Linked DNA regions of Mesorhizobium japonicum MAFF 303099. The protein of the gene in region 1 interacts with the protein of each later gene in a pairwise test. Links are inferred from orthologs where the notes say so. Each region holds a gene or a part of one and is shown on either strand. Other genes may lie near its edges.

Region 1 (7,371 bases):
CTGGCTGCGCTCCGACGAAGGCCCGCTGTCCGGCGCAATGCTCAATTCCTCGCAGATCATGCGGCTTGAGCTCAACATGCAGGTGCTGCGCCTGTCGGCCTCGACGCGGCGCGACTTCGGCGGCCATGCCGAATATCTCCTGAAGATCTTCAAATGGGATCCGGCGACCGCGAGCTTCCATGAATCGAAAATGGAGAACCAGATCGACCGGGCGACGGTGCTGGCCGACAAGCCGTCCTTCGCCAAATGGCTGCTCACCGACCGCAACATCTACGATCTCGACCATGGCCGGCTGGTCATCGACGAAAAGTTCCTCGCCAAAAGTGCCGTTTCCGTCGCGCCCGGCGGCCTGAGCCGCTCGCAGAACAACATCGCCTATGGGCTGGTCGACGATGCCGATATCGACAAGGCGCTGAAGGATTACGTCGCCAGGGGCAACACGCTCGCCACCATCAGGTCGGTTGCCGGTTTCAATTTGCGGCTGAACGAAATGAGCTGCACCGGCTGCCATCAGACCCGTGGCATTGCCGGCTTCCACTACACCGGCGCCGACCCGGCCAGCGAACCGCGCCGCAACGCCGTCTTCGTGCCGGGCTCGGCGGTGTTCTTCGCCGACCTGCCGCGCCGCCGCGCCATCGTCGAGCAGTTCGCCGCCGGCGGCCATCCGGATTTCACCAGAGGGTTCGCCGCCCGCCCGGACCAGAAATACGCCGAAGCGCTGAACGGCACCGATCTCTACAATGGCTGGGGCTCGATCTGTTATCGCGGTGACGACGCAAGCTTCAAGGACTGGACATGCGGCTCGGGCCTGCGCTGCGCCGGCGTCCACGAAAGCGCCATCCATCCGGGATTCGGCACCTGCGTCAGCGACAAGGGCACCGCGGTCGGCGACCCCGTCGAGTTCGGCGAGATCAAAATGTCGACATGGGGCAACGACCAGTATTGCCGCCTGTCGCCGGCCACCGCAAAGGCCTGCGCCATTGACCCCGCGCGCGACAAGAAGCCGGTGGTGAAACTCGCCGGCTATGGCGCGGCACGCCAGCGCTACGACAATCCCGAGCAGAAGACCGGCGGCTTTCCCGGCGGCATGCTGCGCAAGGCAAGCTGCGACAAGCTTCCCGACGAGGCGACATGCGGCCGTCTCGCCAAGACCGGCTTCAACGACTGCATCGCGTCGGGCAAGGACCACAAATTCTGCACCAGGGAGTTCACCAAGACCGCGGGCCTGCGCGCCTGCGACAAGGCGCATCCCTGCCGCGAGGACTATATCTGCACCGCCGGCTATGACGATTTACCCCAGGCCAAGCCTGGCGAAGGCACCTGCATCCCGCCCTATTTCATCTTCCAGTTCCGCGTCGACGGCCACCCTAGAAGCTGGGTGCAGGATGTCCGCGAGTGAGGGAACGGTTTGCCGCAGGCAAATTGAAAGGTCCACTGGACCTTTCAAAGGGCTAGAGCATCCGGAGCCGTAGCGGAGGGCAACCGGCCGCTGAACAGACAGCGTCCGCCTGCCGCTGACGTCGGTCCGCCTCAGCTTTTCTGCTTGGCGCCGGCGCTCTTGCCGTCGGAGCTTTTCGAGCGCTCCTCGAAACGCGCCGCACCCTTCTTCAGGGGATGGCCGGTCTCGGCCTCGGTCTTGCGCTCGTCCTTTGCCGCCGCCTGCTTCAATCCCTTGGCGGCCTGCTTGCCCTTCGCGGTCGGGGCCTGTTCGACGCCCATTGCTTCCTCCCTTGGCGCGATATCGCGCTGTGTGAGGAGCAACGTGCGTAAGGGGCTGCGGTTCCGGCGGCCTCTCCAAGAACGGCTGAGCGCCGTCAAAGCCATTCCAGAAAGTGTAAAAAACGCCGCTCCAACAAATCTAAGCCGGAGCGGCCGCTCGTCGCCGTCGCGTTCGTAGCAGCTGTGGCTGCAAGGGCTGCAAGAGCCAAGAAATAATATCCTCCGATCGCAATGGGCGAGGACGATTCGACGTCTGGCAGGCCGCCATGAGCTTTGTGCTGCACCTGGTTGAACATTCCCTGGAGGTTTTTTCAGAACGTCGGCGCGTGAACCACATGCCCCAACTGCGAAAGATATCCGCATTTCAGATAGGTCCGCTGGAACAAGAATGCCCAGCGGAACGTTTATACTGCATCACGTCACAGGCATTAGGCCCTGCCCAGGGCAAGAGCGGCGAACGGCGAACATAGCCGGGAGCGCTCATTGGAGGCGCATATGGATATCACCACGATTCTGGTCATCGTTCTTATTGTTTTGCTGCTAGGCGGCGGCGGTTTCTACGGCCGCGGGCGCTGGTACTAAACTGTGAGGATCGTCGTCGAGTCAATCGGAGCCTCTTGGTCCCGCTTTCCGACATAGAAATAGATACCTGGAGGCATGAGCCATTGAACATTCGGCGCAATAGCGTTTCGGAGGTTCGTTGACTTCTTGCCGTACCCTTTTGCTTATCAATACCGTTTTGGCGGGTTTCGTCCTTGACTGAATCAACCAGTCGACGGCGCTCGTGCTCCGTGTTGAACGAGGCGGGATCGGTCAGGCAATCCTCGTAGTCGCAAACAGAAGACCAAAACGACATCCTCGGCTCGATCGTTGAGCGAGACCCATCACACCATCAAGGCTCCTGTAAGCCGGGCTCTTCCTCGCGCCAAGAAACGTCCGACGTTCGCTCTCAGCTCCCGCTGCGTCCCCCCGGGGGTACATCATCCAGCTGATCAAACGCCAGGAGCAATGAGGCGACGCGATTTGTCGGAGAAAGACAATCTGCCAAGCCCGTGTAATTGTCGACAAGCCAGTTGAGAGCCACCTGCACGATGACGAAGGCCGCCGTGACCTGGGCAACTTCTCCAAGCGACATCGTTCCGATCAGTATTTCGGCGCGCAGAGAACCCAGGCGATAGCGGGGATGGAGGATCGGCTATGGAGTTAGCGCGCTAATTTACGGGCACCAATCACACAGCAAAGAAAGGGAGCCCGGGAGGATCACCATGCATCTGTCGAACGAGAGCATCATTGTCATATTGGTTGTCGGCCTTGTTGCCGGATGGTTGGCCGGGAAGATCGTGCGGGGGGCTGGCTTTGGCCTAATCGGGGACATAGCAATCGGGATCATCGGCGCGTTCATCGGTGACTGGCTACTGCCTCGCCTAGGCATCCATCTTGGGAGCGGAACGATCAGCTTGATCGTCAACGCCACCGTCGGTGCGATCGTACTTCTCCTCATCATCCGGTTGGTTGCCGGTGGCGGTCGCTTCGGCGGCGGATGGGGTGGTCGTCGGTGGCGCTAGCCCGCGGTTGCGAACCCATCGTCCCCAACGACGGGCGCAATCGCGTTTTCGCACAACCTCGTTCGAACGGTCATTAGAACGATTGGGTCTGACCCTAGCGCGGCGCCGTCATCGCCTTGCGAAAAGCCTCCAGCGTCTCGGCGCTGACATGATGCTCGATGCCCTCGGCATCGATGCGCGCGGTTTCGGCGCTGACGCCGAGCGAGCGCAGGAAGGCTTCCACCGTCTGGTGGCGGATGCGGCTTTCCTCCGCGACCTTGCGGCCGGCTTCGGTCAGGAACACGCCGCGATAGGGTTTTCTCGACACCAGCCCGTCGGCGCAAAGGCGCGTCAGCATCTTGGCCACTGTCGGCTGCGCGACGCCGAGACGAGCGGCAATGTCGACCTGGCGCGCCTCGTTGCCGTCCTCGATCAAATCGGCGATCAGCTCGACATAATCTTCGACCAGCGCGCTGCGGCGCGCTTGGCGCTGCTGCCGGAAGCCTTCCGAATGGACATCGGCGTCGGGCAATGGCTCACGCGGGACAGATCTGTTCTTCAGCGCCAATGCGCGCTCCTCCTCGGGAGTTTAGCCGTTCCTGCTTTATAGCACGGGCTCTGATTCTTCAGGCCGTTTATTTGCATTCCCCCACAGGTGCAACCGGCGTTTCCGATCGCCGCTTCGCAAACCCGGGCGAACGCCGGCAAAAAGCACAAACAATGAAATATAGCCTATTGCATAATGTTGAGCCATGGCATAGCTTATGGACGTCCCCGGAAGTCTCGGAAAGCCCTTTCATGTCAGACGCAGAAGCCACAGCCCCTCGATCCTCATGGCGGTTCGCCGGACGGGACGAGGACGACCAGCCCAGCCTGCGCGAAGTCAATTCCACCATCGCGGTGCCGAGCTCGGGCGTCTGGTTCCGCCGGCTGTTCGCCTTCATGGGGCCGGGCTATATGGTTTCGGTCGGCTATATGGATCCGGGCAACTGGGCGACCGACCTCGCCGGCGGCGCCCAGTTCGGCTACACGCTGCTGTTCGTCATCATGCTGTCCAACCTGATGGCGATCCTGTTGCAGGCGCTGGCCGCGCGGCTTGGCATCGCCACCGGCCGCGATCTCGCTCAGGCCTGCCGCGCCTATTATCCCCGCCCGGTCAATTTCGTGCTGTGGATCGCCTGCGAACTCGCCATCATCGCCTGTGACCTCGCCGAAGTCATCGGCACCGCGATCGCATTGAAGCTTCTGTTCGGCATTCCGCTGATCGGCGGCGCGATCCTCACCGCGCTCGACGCCTTCCTCGTGCTGCTGCTGATGAACAAGGGGTTCCGCTATCTCGAAGCCTTCGTCATCGCGCTTTTGATCATCATCTTCAGCTGCTTTGCCATCCAGATCTTCGTCGCCGCTCCACCGGCCGGCACGATCCTGCATTCGATGTTCGTGCCGTCCTCGGAGATCGTCACCAATCCGGCGATGCTCTACATCGCCATCGGCATCATCGGCGCCACGGTCATGCCGCACAATCTCTATCTGCACTCCTCGATCGTGCAGACCCGTGCCTATGAGCGCACCGAAAAGGGCAAGCGCGACGCCATCAAATGGGCGACGACGGACTCCACCATCGCCCTGATGCTGGCTCTGTTCGTCAACGCCGCCATCCTGATCGTCTCGGCCGTCGCCTTCCACAACACCGGCCACCAGGATGTCGCCGAGATCGACCAGGCTTTCGAGCTGCTGTCACCGCTGCTCGGCCTCGGCATCGCCTCGATCCTGTTCGCCGTGGCGCTGCTCGCCTCCGGCCTGAATTCGACGGTGACGGCGACGCTTGCCGGCCAGATCATCATGGAAGGCTTTCTGCGCCTGCGCATCCCCAACTGGGCGCGCCGGCTTCTGACGCGCGGCCTCGCCATCGTTCCCGTGGTGGTCGTCACCGCGCTCTATGGCGAGAAAGGCACCGGCCAGCTGCTGGTGTTCAGCCAGGTGATCCTGTCGATGCAACTGCCCTTCGCGGTGGTGCCGCTGGTGCAGTTCGTTTCCGACAAGAAGAAGATGGGCAACCTCGCCATTCCGCGCGGCGTCGCAGCCCTCGCCTGGGTGGTTGCCGCCATCATCCTCGTGCTCAATTTCAAGCTGCTCTACGACACCCTGTTCGGGGTTGGCTGAGTCTGGCGCGAATCCGGAGACAAACCGCAAGATCGCGCTATCTTTCCCGGTGCCATGAGCAAAATTGAAGACATCAGGAAATTCTACGCCCGGCTGATGGCGGCCAATGCCGCCTCATCGGATCCACGCCTGGAGCAGGTCTTCGCCACTGTTCCGCGCGAAGCCTTTCTCGGCCCGGGGCCGTGGACGATCGTCGCCGGCAGCGGCAGGGTTACCACGCCGAGCGCCGACCCGGCCCATATCTACCAGAACGTGCTGGTGGCGCTCGATGCCGACAAGGGCATCAACAATGGCGAGCCGTTCCTGCACGCCATGTGGATCGGAAAATTGGCGCCGAAACCCGGCGAGGCCGTCACGCATGTCGGCGCCGGCACCGGCTACTACTCCGCCGTGCTGGCCAGGCTGGTGTCACCTGGCGGCACCGTCACCGCCTTCGAGCTCGAAGGCAGGCTGGCCGATCTGGCGCGCAAAAATCTCGAAATCTACGGCAATGCGACGGTCATCCATGGCGACGCCGTGACCAGGCCCTTGCCGCCATCCGACATCATCTATGTCAACGCCGGCGTCGTCGCCCCGCCGGTCGGATGGCTTAAGGCGTTGCGCCCCGGCGGCCGCATGATCTTCCCCTGGCGCCCATCCGAACGCGTCCCGCTGGCGGTGATGGTGACCCGCACCGAAAAGGGCTTTGCCTGCGATCCCTTCATGCGCTCCTGGTTCATCCCCTGCATCGGTGCTTCGGTTGCGGATCTTGCGGCGAAGATCCCGACACCCGAGCAAGCGACGCGCAGCCGGTCGATATGGCTGACGCAGCACAAGGCGCCGGATCGCACCGCTACGGCGATCTTCGGCGACGTCTGGTTCTCGACGAAAGACGTCCGTGCCAAACCCGGCAGCTGAGGCATCGATGCGCGGATTTGGCCAAAATTTCTCAGGCCCTGTCGGGGCGGGTGCGGGCCAGCCGTCCTTGGGCCACAATCCGCCCGCGACGGCGTGGATGGAACAAGGGAGAGACCCATGAGAAAGATCATCGCCGCCACCTTCGTCAGCCTCGACGGTGTCATGCAGGCCCCCGGCGGACCGGAAGAGGATCCGGTCGGCGGCTTCAAGTTCGGCGGCTGGACCTTCCATTACTTTGACGAGGTGGGCGGCGCGGCAATGGATGAACTCTTCTCCAAACCCTTCACCTTGCTGCTCGGCCGCAGAACCTACGACATCTTTACCGCCTACTGGCCGTATCAGAAAGATCCGATCGCCGATGCCTTCAACCCCGCGACCAAATATGTGGCGACGCATCGGCCTGACACACTCACCTGGCAGAACACGCAATGGCTCGGGGAAGATATCGTTGCGGCGCTACGCCGCCTCAGCAAGCAGGATGGACCCGACCTGCTCATCCAGCGATCGGCCGACCTGATCCAGACCTTGCTCGCCAACGGGCTGATCGACGAAATCCGGCTGATGATCTTCCCGCTGTTGCTGGGCAAGGGCAAGCGTCTGTTCGGCGATGGCGCAATGCCGGCCGCGTTCAAGCTTGTGAAGTCGCAGACGTCCAGCACCGGCGTCATCATCGCGACTTACGAACGATCAGGCGAAATCGAGGTCGGCTCCTTTGTCATGGGCGAACCGTCCGTCGCCGAGCTGGAGCGGCGCAGGAACTGGAAGTAGCGGACGGCCTTGGTTACCTTTCCTCTCCCTCCGGAGGGAGGAACCCAAGTTCCGCTTGGTCTCAAGCCGCCGCCGGTCGCCGCGCCAGCCCATCCCTGATATGCCGCGCGAATTCCTGCGCGGCCGGGCCGACGCCGTGCCGCGGCAGATGCAGATTGATGGCAAAATTCGGCAGTGGCGGCAGACCGACATCGAACGGCAAGATGTCGAGATCGGCCGGCACGGTGGAGGCCAGCCAGGTGGTGACGGCGAGGTCGGAGCGCACGGTCGCCGTCGTGGC
Region 2 (7,298 bases), 1.8 Mb from region 1 along the record:
CCAAGTCGCCGCCGGTCGAGATCATGGAGCAGGCCTTTCCGGTGCTCTATCGCCACTATGCGTTGCGCGAAGGCTCGGGCGGCGCCGGCAAGCATCGCGGCGGTTTCGGCCTCGCCTATGAGGTCGAGATCCTGCGCGGCGATGCGCGGGCCTCCTTCGTCATGGATCACGGCCGTTTCGGCCCGCAAGGCGCGCTCGGCGGCAAGGATGGCGAACCCAACAGCGTGACCGTCTTCCGCGGCGGGGTGGCGCATGTGCCGCCGCATCTGTCCAAGGAACAGGACATCCCGCTGAAGGCCGGCGACCGCGTGCGCGTTGGCACGCCGGGCGGCGGCGGCTATGGCGACCCGCGCGAGCGCGACGCCGATCAGGTGCAGCGCGACGTGGCGCTGGGATACTACACCGCAGAGGAAGCCAGCGAGAAGTTTGGCGTGGTCCTGTCGGCGGACGGTCTCACCGTTGACCGGAAGGCGACGGACGGGCAGCGCGCCGGCTAAACACCGCCCCTTGCCACAATGTGGATCGCTCACGGCGCCGTGATCGCCGCAGCACATGTCGCTTCCGTCTCCGCCGAAAGCACCAAAGCCCGTAGACTTCCCCAGTCAACGGAGATCTGGAACATGCGTCTTTTCGGTCGTTTCGTGCTTGCCGCTTCCGTCGCCCTCACGCTTGCCAGCGGTGCCGCCAGCGCCCAGGACAAGCTCAGGATCGGTACCGAGGGCGCCTATCCGCCCTTCAACTACGCCAATGCCGACGGCACGCTGGGCGGCTTCGACATCGACCTCGGCAAGGCGCTGTGCGCTGAGATGAAGGCCGAATGCGAATTCACAGTTCAGGATTTCGACGGCTCTATTCCTGCACTGCAGGCTGGCAAGTTCGATGCGATCATCAACATCACCATCACGCCGGAGCGGGCCGAGAAGGTCGAGTTCACCCATAAATACTACCAGACGCCGCCGGCCATCACGGTGCCGAAGGACTCGACCATCGCCGGCACCTCGCCGGACGACCTGAAAGGCAAGGCGCTCGGCGTGCAGACCGCGACCATCCACCAGAAATTCGCCGAGCAGAAATACTCAGGCTCGACCGTCAAGGCCTATCCGACCGGCGACGACGCCCGCACCGACATGGCCAATGGCCGCCTCGATGCGATGATGGACGGCTCGATCATCCTGACCGAATGGCTGAAGAAGCCCGATGGCGCCTGCTGCAAGCTGCTCGGCACGCTGACGGCCGATCCGGCCATTCACGGACCCGGCGTCGGTATCGCCCTGCAGAAGGGCAACAAGGAACTGGCCGGCAAGTTCAATGCGGCGATCGACGCCTTGCGCGCCAACGGCAAATACAAGGAAATTAACGACAAGTACTTTTCCTTCGACGTCTACGGCAACTGAGACCGTTGGAAATTCTACTCTGGCGGCCATCTGAAGGCGGTTTCTGCGCTTCCCCGTTCTACTGCGTGCAGTAGAACTGAGCTCACGGACCTGAATGTCCGCTGCGCTCCGGTTCTCGAAACCACCTTCATATGACTCGCCAGAGCGAATTTCGAAACGGTCTCCGGACTGCAATGAATGATGGAGACCTTCTTGGCTGAGCGGCGTTCCCCCTTCTACAGCAGCATCGTCGGGCTCGGTGCGACCATGGGTCGGGTCGGCGGCGATTTCATCTCGGCCAAATACTATTCCGGCGTCACCGACGAGCACCTGAACACGCGCGCCAATGTCGGCGTGCAGGATCTCAGCACCATGGGCAAGATGGACATCAAGGGGCCGGACGCCGAGGCGCTGGTCAACCATGTCATCGTCAACGATGCCGTGGCGATGAAGCCGGGCCAGGTCCGCTATTCCACAGTCTGCCGCGAGGATGGCGGCATCATGGACGACCTTACCGTGTTCCGGCTGGGGCCGGAGCATTTCATGCTGGTCACCGGCTCGGTCAACCGCCTGAAGATGCTGCCCTGGCTGCAGCACCATGCCCAGGGCCGCAAGGCCTACGTCACCGACATTACCGCCGCCGTCGCCTTCCCGACCATCCAGGGCCCGCGTTCGCGCGAACTGTTGAAGGCGATGATCTCAGATGCCGATCTGGACGGTCTCAAGCGCTGGGCGTTCACCTCAGGCCATGTCAACGGCACGCGCGTCCTGATCTCCCGCACCGGCGTGACCGGCGAACTCGGCTTCGAACTCTTCGTGCCGGCCGACGAGGCGGCCTCGGTCTGGGATACGCTGATGCGGGCCGGCAAGGACTTCGGCCTGAAACCCTATGGCGTGCTGGCGATGTTCACGCTCGGCCTGGAAAAGGCCTATCCGGCGCATGGCATCGACATGGACGAGACCCGCACGCCGTTCCATGTCGGCCTCGACCGCTGGATCAAGTTCGACAAGGGCGATTTCATCGGCCGCGAAGCGCTGCTCAAGATCCGTGACAAGGGCCTCGACGAGCGCTGGACCGGGCTGATCCTCGACGGCAACAAACCGGCGGCGACGGACGCCAGGGTTTTGGCCGATGGCGAGGATGCCGGCATCGTCACCTACAGTGACCACGGCTATTCCCTCGGCAAGGTGCTGGCCACTGCGCATCTGCGGCTGCCCTTCACGGCCATCGGCACCGAACTCAGCATCGACATCGACGGCAGGCCGACCCGCGCGGTCGTGGCGCCGATGCCGTTCTTCGATCCGGAAGGGGTTAGGTTGAGAGGCTAGCCCGGCTCGCGCCGACGGACGCATGCTTCGGTAGTTGGCCGGAACGCCCATCGCTTCGTCATCCTCGGGTCTCCGCGACGCCGCTTCGCGGCTGCTCCGCCCGTGGATGACGAAGTCGGGGAGCCTCGCCCCATTCCTCGCGAGCCCACCAAATCACCCCCGCCGGTCCAGCCGCGCCACCAGGCGATCCCCCGCCCATTGGACCCCACACACCAGGATGATCAGCACGATGACCACCGCCACCATCACCGACGTCTCGAAACGCTGGTAGCCATAGCGGATGGCGAGGTCGCCGAGACCGCCGGCGCCGATGGCGCCGGCCATGGCCGAGGCGCCGATCAGCGTCACCAAGGTCACCGTGAAGCCGGCGACGATGCCGGGCAGCGCCTCGGGCACCAGCACCTCGCGAATGATCGTCCAGCGGTTGCCGCCCATGGCGCGCGCCGCTTCGATCAGGCCGGGGTCGACCTCGCGCAGCGACACTTCGGCGATGCGCGCATAATAGGGCGTGGCGGCGATCGACAGCGGCACGATGGCCGCCCAGGTGCCGATCGAGGTGCCGACGATCAGCCGCGTCAGCGGGATCAGCGCCACCAGCAGGATGATGAACGGTACCGAGCGGAAGCCGTTGATGATTGCGCCGAGCACGCGGTTGACCCACAGGCTCTCGGCGATGCCGCCGCGTTCGGTTGATATCAAGGCCAGACAAAGCGGCAGGCCGAAGACCAGCGAGATCAGGCCGGAGGCGGCCGTCATCAGCACCGTCTCCCAGATCGATCGCAGCAGAAGCTCAAACAGGATGGGCGACATGGCCAAGCACCTCCACCCGCGCCTGGCGGGCCTTCAGGAATGTGATGACAGCAGCGAGGTGGCTCGCATCGCTGCCGGGAATGGAGAGGAAAAGCGTCCCGACGGGCTGCTGCTGGATATGGTCGATGCCGCCATGGACGAGGCGGAAGGCGCCCGGAACAGAAGTGGCAAGGTCGGACAGCAGCGGGCCGCTTGCCGCGTCGCCGGCCACGTCCACACGCAGGATCGTCTCCGCGCCGGAAGCCGGCAGCAGCCGCGCCGCCAGTTCGGCGGGCAATTGCGGCCGGATGGCGCCGAGCAGGCTTTTGGTGATGTCCGATTGCGGATCGGCGAACACCGACCAGACCGGGCCTTGCTCGACGATGCGCCCGGCATCGATCACCGCCACGCGGTCGGCGATCGAGCGGATCACCTCCATCTCATGGGTGATCAGCAGGATGGTCAGGCCAAGCTGCCGGTTGATGTCTTTCAGCAGCGCCAGGATCGAGCGCGTCGTCTCGGGGTCGAGCGCCGAAGTCGCTTCGTCAGACAACAGCAGCGCCGGCCGCGCGGCAAGCGCCCGGGCGATGCCGACGCGCTGCTTCTGGCCGCCTGACAGCGATGCCGGATAGGCCCGGGCTTTCTCCGACAGGCCAACGAGGTCAAGCAGCTCCGCCGCCCGCGCCAGCCGTTCGGCCTTCGGCCTGCCCTCGATCTTCAGCGGCAGCGCCACATTGTCCTCGACCGTCTTGGCCGACAGCAGGTTGAAGTGCTGGAAGATCATGCCGATGCGCCGCCGCAGCGGCTGCAGGTCGCGCTCGCCGAGCCGGCCGATCTCGCGGCCCTCGATGAACACTTCGCCGGAATCGGGCCGCTCCAGCCCGTTCAGGCAGCGGATCAGCGTCGATTTGCCGGCGCCGCTGCGGCCGATAATGCCGAGGATCTCACCCTTGCGCACCGTCAGCGAGATGCCGTCGATCGCCGGCGTGGTGCCGAAGCGCCGCTTCAGGTCGACTAGGCGCACCACGTCTTGCGACGCGTCGGGTCTGGCGTGGGTCGGATCGGCGATCGCCTGGGATGCCGTTATATGCTGGTTCATGCGTGTTCCTGCTCTCGCCATCCGAAAATGCAAGTGCGGCCCGCGCTCGGGCGCGGACCGCGTTTGCTCTCGAACCGGGCGTCCGGTCGCGGATCAATAGGCGCTGAGGCCGGTGCCCTTGTAGACCTTGTCGAATTCGGCCTTCACCGCGTCGTTCTGGTAGGACGCCACCAGCGTCTTCACCCAGGCCTCGTTCTCATTGCCGACCTTGACCGCGATGAAGTTGCGGTAAGGATTGTCCGCGATGGGTTCCTGCGCGATGCGGTTTTCCGGCGTCAGCCCGCTCTTCAGCGCCCAGTCGGTGTTGACCACGGCGGCGTCGAGATCCTCGACCGAGCGGCCGACGATGCCGGCGTCGAGTTCCTTGATCTCGACCTTCTTGGGGTTTTCCGCGATGTCGGCGGTGGTGGCCAGGATGCCGGTGCCGTCTTTCAGCTTGATCACGCCCTCATTCTGCAGCACGCGCAGCGCGCGGCCTTCATTGGACGGGTCGTTCGGCACGCCGATCACCGCCCCCTCGGGCAAGTCGGCGACCGCCTTGTACTTCTTGGAGTAGAGGCCGATCGGCCAGACGCCGGTGTAGCCGACACGCACGATATGGTAGCCTTGAGTCTTGATCTGGTTGTCGAGATAGGGCTGGTGCTGGAAGGCGTTGGCGTCGATCTCGCCGCGCTCCAGCGCCTCGTTGGGCTGGGTGTAATCGTTGAACACCACGGTCTCGATGGTCAGGCCCTTCTCGGCGGCCTGGGCGACGACGACGCGCCAGACATCCTCATCCTCGCCGCTGATGATGCCGACCTTGATCGCCTTCTTGTCCTCGGCCAAGGACGCATGCTGCGCCATCAGGCTGCCGACCGCGACGGCCGATGCGAACAGCAGAGCCAGGCCGCTGCGCCGGTTGATGGTTGACCAAAGGGAAGATGGCAAAGTGTTGTTGACGTCGGACATGATTGATCTCTGCGGTTGTGAAGTCATGGCAGCAAGGCGGATTGCCCAAGCTTGGTCACATCGTCAGAAATTCTATCGATTTTATCAAAGAACGTGTTTCGCCGTTCTCGGCAAAGCCGGGAATATTCTCTCAAAAATTTGAAGGGCGGGAGCACAAGACGGCGCCGGACCGACCATGGCGCCAGCGCGCCGCGATCCGGGGACATCGGAAGTCAAGCCTTGCATCAGGCCTGAGGCGACGATACGGGATGAAGGTGACCGGCTTTAGGGCTAGCGCTCGGCAAAGCCTGCCGATTGCAAGCCTGCGCTGGAGAGAATTTCACTTGCTGCCCGAGAACACCCGCCGCTCCTTACCAATGGCGCTGCTTCATGCCCGCGAAGTGGTGATGGCGCGGTTTCGCCCGATGCTCGCCGCGCATGACGTGACCGAGCAGCAATGGCGTGTGCTGCGCGTGCTGAGCGAGGCCGGCCCGGTCGAGGCGACCGAGCTCGCCGATCGTGCATCGGTGCTGCCGCCCAGCCTGACGCGCATCATCAAGGCGCTCGAGGGCCGAAGGTTCATCACCCGCAACAAGGCGGAAGGCGACGGCCGCCGCGTCGTGCTGACCATCGCCCCGGCCGGCTCCGCCCTGATCGATGCCCTGTCGCCCGAGCGCCGCGTCATCTACGACGACATCGAGCGGCGGCTTGGGCACGAGAAGCTGGAGCAGCTGCTCGATCTCCTGGAGGGTCTGATCGAGGGTGAGAGCTGAGGCGTTCGGTTCGTCGCGGCAGAACTTTCCACGGTCATGCGCATTTTCCGCGATAACTGGCCGGTCGACCTCTATGTCGAGATGCTGGCCACGACGTCGTCCTCGACTTGGCCGCCCATGCGGTGCTGGGCAGCGGCGTCAAGCGCGTCGCCAGCGAGCGGCGGCTGCTGGAAGCCAAGCGGCTGCTGCTGTTCACCGTGCGCACGGTCGAGGACATCGCCTACGAGATCGGCTTCGACGACCCCGCCTATTTCTCAAGGTTCTTCCGCGAACGGGTCGGCGAAGCGCCTGCCGCCTGGCGGCGGAAGCAGCTGCAGGGCGCTGATCGCACATAGGTGGATGCGGGCCTCGCGACCCGCATCCAATTTTCCTGCTAGCGCCCCTGCTGCTGGCGCGCTTCCCGCTTCTTGCGCCAGGGCGCGTTGGCTTCCCAGTCGCCGGCCATTCCCTTGGGGCCGAATTGAGGATAGGGCGCCCCGGAATAGTTTTCATTGAAGATGACACGGGTGCCAGGGACGCCGGAGTGATACTCCAGAAAAGGACTGCCTCCAGGATGCGGTCCATACGTTCATGCAGGTAGCGGGCGGTAATTTTAGTTCGGCACGATGATCGGGACCGCGGGCGGTTGGCCTGCAACCTTCCGCATGGTCGACAGCAGGCGCGGAAAGACCCGGTCGGTGGAAAAATGTCGCCGCGCCTTGGCGCTCGCCTGCTTGCCGAGCGTCGTCCGCAGCGGCTGGTTCCGGATCAGTTTCAGCGTCGCATCGGCCATCGCGGCCGGATCGGCCCGCTCGACGATGATGCCGGCATCGTCCTCGACGAAATCCGGCGCCCCGCCGCTGCCTGCGAAGCAGATCACCGGCAACTCGGCGAATGCCGCCTCCAGCATGACGCGGCCGAACGGCTCTTCGCGGGATGTCAGAAGAAACAGATCGGCGGCCCGAAGATAGCCGCGCACATCGTCGACATCGCCCAGAAATGTCACCTTTTCGTCCAACCCGTCCGCCC

Evidence for each region. The genes of interacting proteins can lie anywhere in the genome.
Region 2: the proteins of mntR (region 1) and MAFF_RS19720 interact in binary tests that used the Escherichia coli proteins (3 or more experiments, as listed by UniProt). The link is inferred for Mesorhizobium japonicum MAFF 303099 from one-to-one orthologs.

What each region holds. Positions count from the first base shown.
Region 1 is NC_002678.2:2,025,996-2,033,366, forward strand. Bases 2,106-5,024 are described here. They hold mntR (manganese-binding transcriptional regulator MntR), read right to left. Parts: upstream 3,832-5,024; coding sequence 3,379-3,831; downstream 2,106-3,378. Other genes in these bases: MAFF_RS10940 (GlsB/YeaQ/YmgE family stress response membrane protein), read left to right, coding at 2,985-3,284; MAFF_RS10950 (Nramp family divalent metal transporter), read left to right, coding at 4,062-5,024. Also shown: MAFF_RS10925 (hypothetical protein), read left to right, coding at 1-1,399; MAFF_RS10930 (hypothetical protein), read right to left, coding at 1,531-1,719; more of MAFF_RS10950, read left to right, coding at 5,025-5,426; MAFF_RS10955 (protein-L-isoaspartate O-methyltransferase family protein), read left to right, coding at 5,481-6,323; MAFF_RS10960 (dihydrofolate reductase family protein), read left to right, coding at 6,441-7,091; MAFF_RS10965 (LysR family transcriptional regulator), read right to left, coding at 7,153-7,371.
Region 2 is NC_002678.2:3,809,016-3,816,313, forward strand. Bases 2,542-5,387 are described here. They hold MAFF_RS19720 (methionine ABC transporter ATP-binding protein), read right to left. Parts: upstream 4,591-5,387; coding sequence 3,493-4,590; downstream 2,542-3,492. Other genes in these bases: MAFF_RS19710 (aminomethyltransferase family protein), read left to right, coding at 2,542-2,702; MAFF_RS19715 (methionine ABC transporter permease), read right to left, coding at 2,856-3,512; MAFF_RS19725 (MetQ/NlpA family lipoprotein), read right to left, coding at 4,684-5,387. In the rest of the region: MAFF_RS19700 (hydantoinase B/oxoprolinase family protein), read left to right, coding at 1-497; MAFF_RS19705 (ABC transporter substrate-binding protein), read left to right, coding at 621-1,394; more of MAFF_RS19710, read left to right, coding at 1,572-2,541; more of MAFF_RS19725, read right to left, coding at 5,388-5,538; homoprotocatechuate degradation operon regulator HpaR, read left to right, coding at 5,787-6,290; MAFF_RS36875 (glycoside hydrolase family 99-like domain-containing protein), read right to left, coding at 6,883-7,298. UniProt on the Escherichia coli protein: Part of the ABC transporter complex MetNIQ involved in methionine import. Responsible for energy coupling to the transport system. It has also been shown to be involved in formyl-L-methionine transport.